Cellulosilyticum sp. I15G10I2: one gene and its partner. The protein of the gene in region 1 interacts with the protein of each later gene in a pairwise test. Links are inferred from orthologs where the notes say so. Each region holds a gene or a part of one and is shown on either strand. Other genes may lie near its edges.

Region 1 (3,267 bases):
CAGAATTTATGAGGGGCAGTGAAAGAACCCGTCATATTCCCATTATATTTGTAACAGCTATCTATAAAGAGCAGAAGTATATGTTTAAAGGTTATGAAATTGGAGCGGTAGATTATTTATTTAAACCTATTGAACCTATTATATTAAAGAGTAAAGTAAGTATATTTTTAGAACTTGCAAGACAAGCTGTACTGCTTAAAGAAAAAGCAGCACAACTTGAGCAGAAATTAAAAGAAGTTTTAGAACTTCAGAAGAAAAATGGAGAGCTTTTATCCCTTTCTAATCATGATGGACTCACTGGCGTACCTAATAGAAGGAATTTTGATCAGTATATTGAGATCAGCTTTAAAACCGGTATAAGGGAAAAGATGCCATTATCCGTTATTATGATAGATATTGATTACTTTAAAGCCTATAATGATACATATGGTCATATTAAGGGCGATGATTGTCTAATAGGTGTTGCGAAGGAGATTGCAGCTTCAGTTAATCGACCGGGTGATTTTGTGGCACGGTATGGAGGCGAAGAGTTTGTTGTAGTACTTCCGAAGACAGATGCGGAAGGTGCTAGAAAAATAGCGGAGATGATTAGATCAAATGTTAAAGCCTTGCATATTCCCCATGAAAATTCTAAGGTTCATCCGTATGTGACAGTGAGCCTAGGGGCAGCTTCAATGATTCCTGATGCTACTCATACTATTGAAGCATTTATATCTAAAGCAGATCAAGCACTTTACGAGGCAAAACAAAATGGACGGAATCAAGTTAAGGTATATAGCTCTAAATAAAACAGATAAAAAATAAAAATTGACAGTAAGGTCAGTTTGTGCTAAATTTGTACTTAAGAAAATTGAATAAATCTTCAGGGCGGGGTGTGAATCCCCACTGGCGGTAAAGCCCGCGAGCCATAAGGCAGATTCGGTTAGATTCCGAAGCCAACAGTATAGTCTGGATGAAAGAAGAGTATTAGCATTAATCTAGAATTGTTTATTATTATTTTTATGATAAACAAAAGATAGATCTATTTTGCCAAGTTAAGCCCTGAAGAGATTCAGGGCTTTTATTTTTTTGTAAACACGTAAATTTATTAGTTGTTATGGGTAACAATATATTAAGAGGTGTTAAAGGTCGAAAGAAAAACACTTTCAATTTTTTATTTGTGGCAATATCACAAGCAAAGCTTGTGATATGCAATGGGGGTAAATATGGATACAAAATATATGAAAAGAGCATTGGAGCTGGCCCGGAAAGGTGCGGGTTATACAAATCCTAATCCACTAGTAGGAGCAGTTATTGTAAAAGATGAAAAAATTATAGGTGAAGGTTACCACGCGGTATATGGAGGCCCCCATGCTGAGGTTAATGCTTTTAGAAATGCTGCTGCTGATATTAAAGGGGCTACAATGTATGTTACCCTTGAACCTTGTTCGCATTATGGCAAAACCCCTCCTTGTGCCTATCGCATAGTTGAAGAGGGCATCAAAAAGGTTGTAGTAGCTACGCAAGATCCTAATCCAGAGGTCTCGGGCCGTGGGATTCAAATTTTAAGGGAGCATGGGATAGAAGTTGTTGTTGGCATCTTAGAAGAAGAGAGTATGAGACTCAATGAAATATTTTTTAAATATATAACAACCCAGCGGCCATTTTGCATACTTAAGACAGCTATGACGCTGGACGGCAAGATCGCCACATGCACGGGAGATTCAAAATGGATAACAAATGAAGCTTCAAGAGAGTATGTACATGAATTAAGGCATAGGGTTTCAGGCGTAATGGTTGGAGCGGGTACAGTTATTCAAGATGATCCTTTTTTAAATACAAGACTTCAATCAGGAAATGCAAGTGACCCTATAAGGATTATTGTAGATACCAGCGCAAAAGTACCTTTAGAAGCTAATATATTTCATATTAAATCTATGTCTGGCACCATTATTGCAACTACAGAACTTGCAAAAGAAGAAAAAATTAAAGCTATTCGGGCAACGGGGGCAGAAGTTATTATTTTGCCGCTTATAAATCAGAGAGTTGATCTTAATGAGCTTATGAAAAAACTTGGAGAAAGAAAGATAGACAGCGTGCTGCTAGAAGGCGGAAGTGAGCTTAATTATTCGGCGCTAGATGCAGGGATAGTTGATAAAGTGAGTGCCTTTATTGCACCCAAAATAATAGGAGGCAGCATGGCTAAGACACCGGTAGGCGGAGGCGGAAAACTTTTTATGAAAGAGGCAATCAAGCTAAATGATGTTAAGTGGCAGCATTTTGGAGAAGATATTATGATTGAAGGTTATATAAAAATGGAGGGCTAAGGTTTATGTTTACTGGACTTGTAGAAGAAGTTGGAACGGTTGAATCAGTTACTAAAGGGGTGGCCTCAGCAAGAATTACAATAAGAGCAAGTAACATTTTAAAAGATACAAAGCTTGGTGATAGTATAAGTACGAATGGTGTTTGTTTGACTGTTACAGACTTTTCAAAACAAAGTTTTTCTGTAGATGTAATGGCTGAAACCATGAGACGGAGCAATCTGTATCTTTTAAGACCGAAAGATGCAGTTAATCTCGAAAGAGCGCTTAGAGTAGGAGACCGATTAGGCGGCCATTTTGTAAGCGGACATATTGACGGGATGGGCATTATAAAAAATTACCAAGAAGAAGATAATGCCGTATGGATAACAATATCAGCAGAGCCTGAGATTTTAAGGTATGTTATTCAAAAGGGTTCTATTGCCATAGATGGTATTAGTTTAACTATAGCTTATATAGATGATAGTGTATTTAAAGTTTCTATTATTCCTCATACCAAAGAAATAACAACTTTACTTAGAAAAAATGTAGGTGAACATGTTAATTTAGAATGTGACATGATAGGAAAATACATTGGTAAACTCATTGACCCTAGGGATAATAAAGTTGAAAAGAAAGCTATAGATTTAGACTTTTTAAATCAGCATGGCTTTTTATAAAAAGAGAAGGAGAACAGAAAATGTATAAGTTTAACACAATAGAAGAAGCTATTAATGATATTAAGGCAGGCAAAATGATAGTTGTAGTAGATGATGAAGATAGAGAAAATGAAGGGGATCTCTTGATGGCTGCAGAGCTGGTTACACCAGAGGCAATCAATTTTATGGCAAGATATGGATGTGGCTTGATATGTATGCCTATTACAGGAGAAAGGCTTCAGGAACTAAATATTGGGCCTATGGTTGAGAGCAATACTGATTCACATCAAACAGCTTTTACCTTATCTATTGATGCAATAGATACC
Region 2 (3,261 bases), on another replicon or contig:
TTTGAGATTAACCTTGAAAAAGAAAAAGAGATCGTTCAAATAGCCAGCTCCCAAGTCGTTCAACCAGCTATGAATTATCCAACTATTGCTATTAATAACGAAAGTGACAATGTTGTTATTAAAAAAGAAGATTGCTCAGAAAAAAAACAAATTACTTCACCGATGGTAGGGACTTTTTATGCATCAAGTACTCCTGGGGGAGCACCGTTTGTAACAGTAGGTTCTAAAATTAAAAAAGGTGACGTGATTTGTATTATAGAAGCTATGAAACTTATGAATGAAGTGGAAGCCGAAGTAGACGGCGAAATAGTAGAAGTATTAGTAAAAAATGAACAAATGGTAGAGTATGCTCAGCCATTATTTGTGATTAAATAATTTAAGGGAGTGAAACCATGTTAAACATTCAGCAAATTATGGAGATTTTACCCCATAGATATCCCTTTCTACTTGTAGATAAGGCTGAAATACTAGAAAATGGCGCAGGTGTTATAGGGTACAAAAACGTTACAATGAATGAACCATTTTTTCAGGGACATTTTCCAGGACTGCCTGTAATGCCAGGAGTTCTTATCGTAGAGGCATTAGCACAAGTTGGTGCCATTGCTATTTTATCTCAAGAAGCAAATAAAGGTAAAGTTGCCTACCTTGCCTCGGTTAAAGAAGCTAAATTCAGAGACAAAGTACTGCCAGGAGATATTTTAAAGCTAGAGTGCTCGATTATTAAACAAAAAGGCCCCATGGGCATTGGTAAAGCACTAGCTACTGTAGATGGCAAAAAAGTGTGTGAAGCAGAAATTATGTTTGCTATAGGCTAAGGGGAGGTGAGACATTGTGATTCAAAAAGTGCTTATCGCTAATAGAGGTGAAATAGCCGTTCGTATTATAAGAGCTTGCCAAGAAATGGGTATAGCAACTGTAGCTGTTTACTCTACTGCAGACCAAGAGGCGCTGCATGTTAAACTTGCTGACGAAGCTGTTTGTATAGGGAGTCCGCTTTCTAAGGACAGTTATCTCAATATAGAAAACATTATCAGTGCAGCAATTTTAACAGGCTCAGATGCTATTCACCCAGGTTTTGGATTTTTATCAGAAAATGCTAAGTTTGCAGAGATATGCAGTCAGTGTGATGTTAAATTCATAGGACCTACAGCTGATATGATCCGTATGATGGGAGATAAAGCAAAAGCCAGAGAAATGATGATGCAGGCAGATGTACCTGTAGTACCAGGTTCTGATGGCAAAATAGCAGATGCACAATCAGCCAAAAAGATTGCAGATCAAATAGGTTATCCTGTCATGCTAAAGGCCTCGGCAGGTGGTGGTGGTCGTGGAATGCGTATTGTATGGGAAGAGTGTGAGCTTGAAAAAGCTTTCTTATCAGCAAGCAGTGAAGCGAGTAATGCTTTTGGTGATGGCAGTATGTATATGGAAAAATATGTACAAAACCCACGCCATATAGAATTTCAAATATTAGGTGACGCTTATGGCAATATTGTACATCTAGGCGAAAGAGATTGCTCACTTCAAAGGCGACATCAAAAAGTTATAGAAGAGGCCCCCTCACCTTTTTTAAGTGAAGAACTTAGAGAAAGTATGGGAGAAGCAGCTATTAGAGCTGCTCAGGCAGTTAACTATGAGAATGCAGGAACTATTGAGTTTATTGTGGATAAAAATGGACATTTTTACTTTATAGAAATGAATACACGTATTCAAGTAGAGCATCCTATTACAGAGATGATAACAGGTGTAGATCTTATTAAAGAACAGCTAAAAATTGCATCTGGAGAAAAACTAAGTCTTACCACAGAAAATATTAAGTTAAAAGGACATGCAATTGAATGTCGTATTAATGCTGAAAATCCATACAAAAACTTTAGACCTTGTGCAGGCACTGTATCAGAGCTTCATCTTCCAGGTGGTCGCGGGGTTAGAATAGAAACAGGGTTATATCAAGGGTACAAAGTACCGCCTACTTATGATTCGATGCTTGCAAAGATTATTACCTATGGGGATACGAGAGAAGAAGCTATCAACATTATGGAAAGGGCTTTGGGGGAGTTAGTTATAGGTGGTTTAGATACGAATATCTATTTCCAATATCAACTACTTAACACCAAGGCATTTAAAGAAGGTAATTTTGATACTTCCTTTATTGAAAAAAACCTAGAAGCAATTTTAGAACAGGGAGAGGATGACGATGCTAGATAATTTCATTAAGCGATCAAAGAAATATGCTACTGCGAATCCTCAGCCAAAAAAAACAGGCATACCAGAAGGTATGTACGTTCAATGTCCAGGATGTAAGAAAAGTATCTATAAAACAGATCTTAAAACACAGCTTGGCGTATGTCCGGACTGTTCATATTATTATCCTCTTTCGCCCAGAGCAAGGCTTGCAACAATAGCTGATAAAGGAACTTTTAGTGAGCTCGACAAAGATATGATGAGTGTCAATCCATTAGAGTTCCCAGACTATGAAAAAAAGTTGGTTAATTATATTGATAAAACGGATCAAAAAGAAGCTGTTATAACAGGTACAGCTGAAATAGAGGGTCAAAAAACAGTTATTGGCATTATGGATTCGAGATTTATGATGGGAAGTATGGGCTCAGTTGTAGGTGAAAAGCTGACAAGAGCTATAGAACATGCAACACTTCATAAACTTCCAGTTATTATTTTTACAGCATCAGGCGGTGCGAGAATGCAGGAAGGTATTTTCTCCTTAATGCAAATGGCAAAAACAAGTGCAGCTTTAGCCAGACATGATGAAAGTGGACTTTTATATATAAGCGTACTTACCGACCCAACTACAGGAGGCGTAACAGCAAGTTTTGCCATGTTAGGGGATGTCATTTTGGCAGAACCAGGTGCACTCGTTGGATTTGCAGGACCTAGAGTAATCGAGCAGACCATTAAGCAAAAACTACCCGAAGGTTTTCAACGGGCAGAATTTCTGCTTGAGCATGGTATGATAGACGCCATTGTCAAAAGACAAGAGATGAGAGAAACTCTTGGACGTTTATTAAAACTCCATCAAAAGGAGGCTAAGTAAATGGAAAATATAAGAGAACGGATCGAAGCTCTTGGCGAAGCCATTAATCAGCTTAGTCAATTAGAACAAACTCCAGAGATTACTGATGAAATAACAAGACTTAAAGGAGTTGTCTATAGATTAGAAAAAAAAGCAGGAACTTTGTATGATCCTTGGGATAAAGTTAAGATCGCAAGAAAAATAGAAAGACCAAGAGCCCAGTATTATAT

Evidence for each region.
Region 2: the proteins of ribD (region 1) and BN3326_RS20900 interact in binary tests that used the Escherichia coli proteins (3 or more experiments, as listed by UniProt). The link is inferred for Cellulosilyticum sp. I15G10I2 from one-to-one orthologs.

What each region holds. Positions count from the first base shown.
Region 1 is NZ_FMMP01000011.1:218,543-221,809, forward strand. What follows is about bases 321-3,255. They hold ribD (bifunctional diaminohydroxyphosphoribosylaminopyrimidine deaminase/5-amino-6-(5-phosphoribosylamino)uracil reductase RibD), read left to right. Parts: upstream 321-1,205; coding sequence 1,206-2,306; downstream 2,307-3,255. Other genes in these bases: BN3326_RS13050 (GGDEF domain-containing response regulator), read left to right, coding at 321-788; BN3326_RS13060 (riboflavin synthase), read left to right, coding at 2,312-2,962; BN3326_RS13065 (bifunctional 3,4-dihydroxy-2-butanone-4-phosphate synthase/GTP cyclohydrolase II), read left to right, coding at 2,983-3,255. Outside these bases: more of BN3326_RS13050, read left to right, coding at 1-320; more of BN3326_RS13065, read left to right, coding at 3,256-3,267. UniProt on the Escherichia coli protein: Converts 2,5-diamino-6-(ribosylamino)-4(3h)-pyrimidinone 5'-phosphate into 5-amino-6-(ribosylamino)-2,4(1h,3h)-pyrimidinedione 5'-phosphate.
Region 2 is NZ_FMMP01000028.1:398,160-401,420, reverse strand. What follows is about bases 91-3,019. They hold BN3326_RS20900 (acetyl-CoA carboxylase biotin carboxylase subunit), read left to right. Parts: upstream 91-831; coding sequence 832-2,208; downstream 2,209-3,019. Other genes in these bases: accD (acetyl-CoA carboxylase, carboxyltransferase subunit beta), read left to right, coding at 2,198-3,019; fabZ (3-hydroxyacyl-ACP dehydratase FabZ), read left to right, coding at 393-815; accB (acetyl-CoA carboxylase biotin carboxyl carrier protein), read left to right, coding at 91-375. In the rest of the region: more of accB, read left to right, coding at 1-90; more of accD, read left to right, coding at 3,020-3,052; BN3326_RS21810 (acetyl-CoA carboxylase carboxyltransferase subunit alpha), read left to right, coding at 3,053-3,261. UniProt on the Escherichia coli protein: This protein is a component of the acetyl coenzyme A carboxylase complex; first, biotin carboxylase catalyzes the carboxylation of the carrier protein and then the transcarboxylase transfers the carboxyl group to form malonyl-CoA.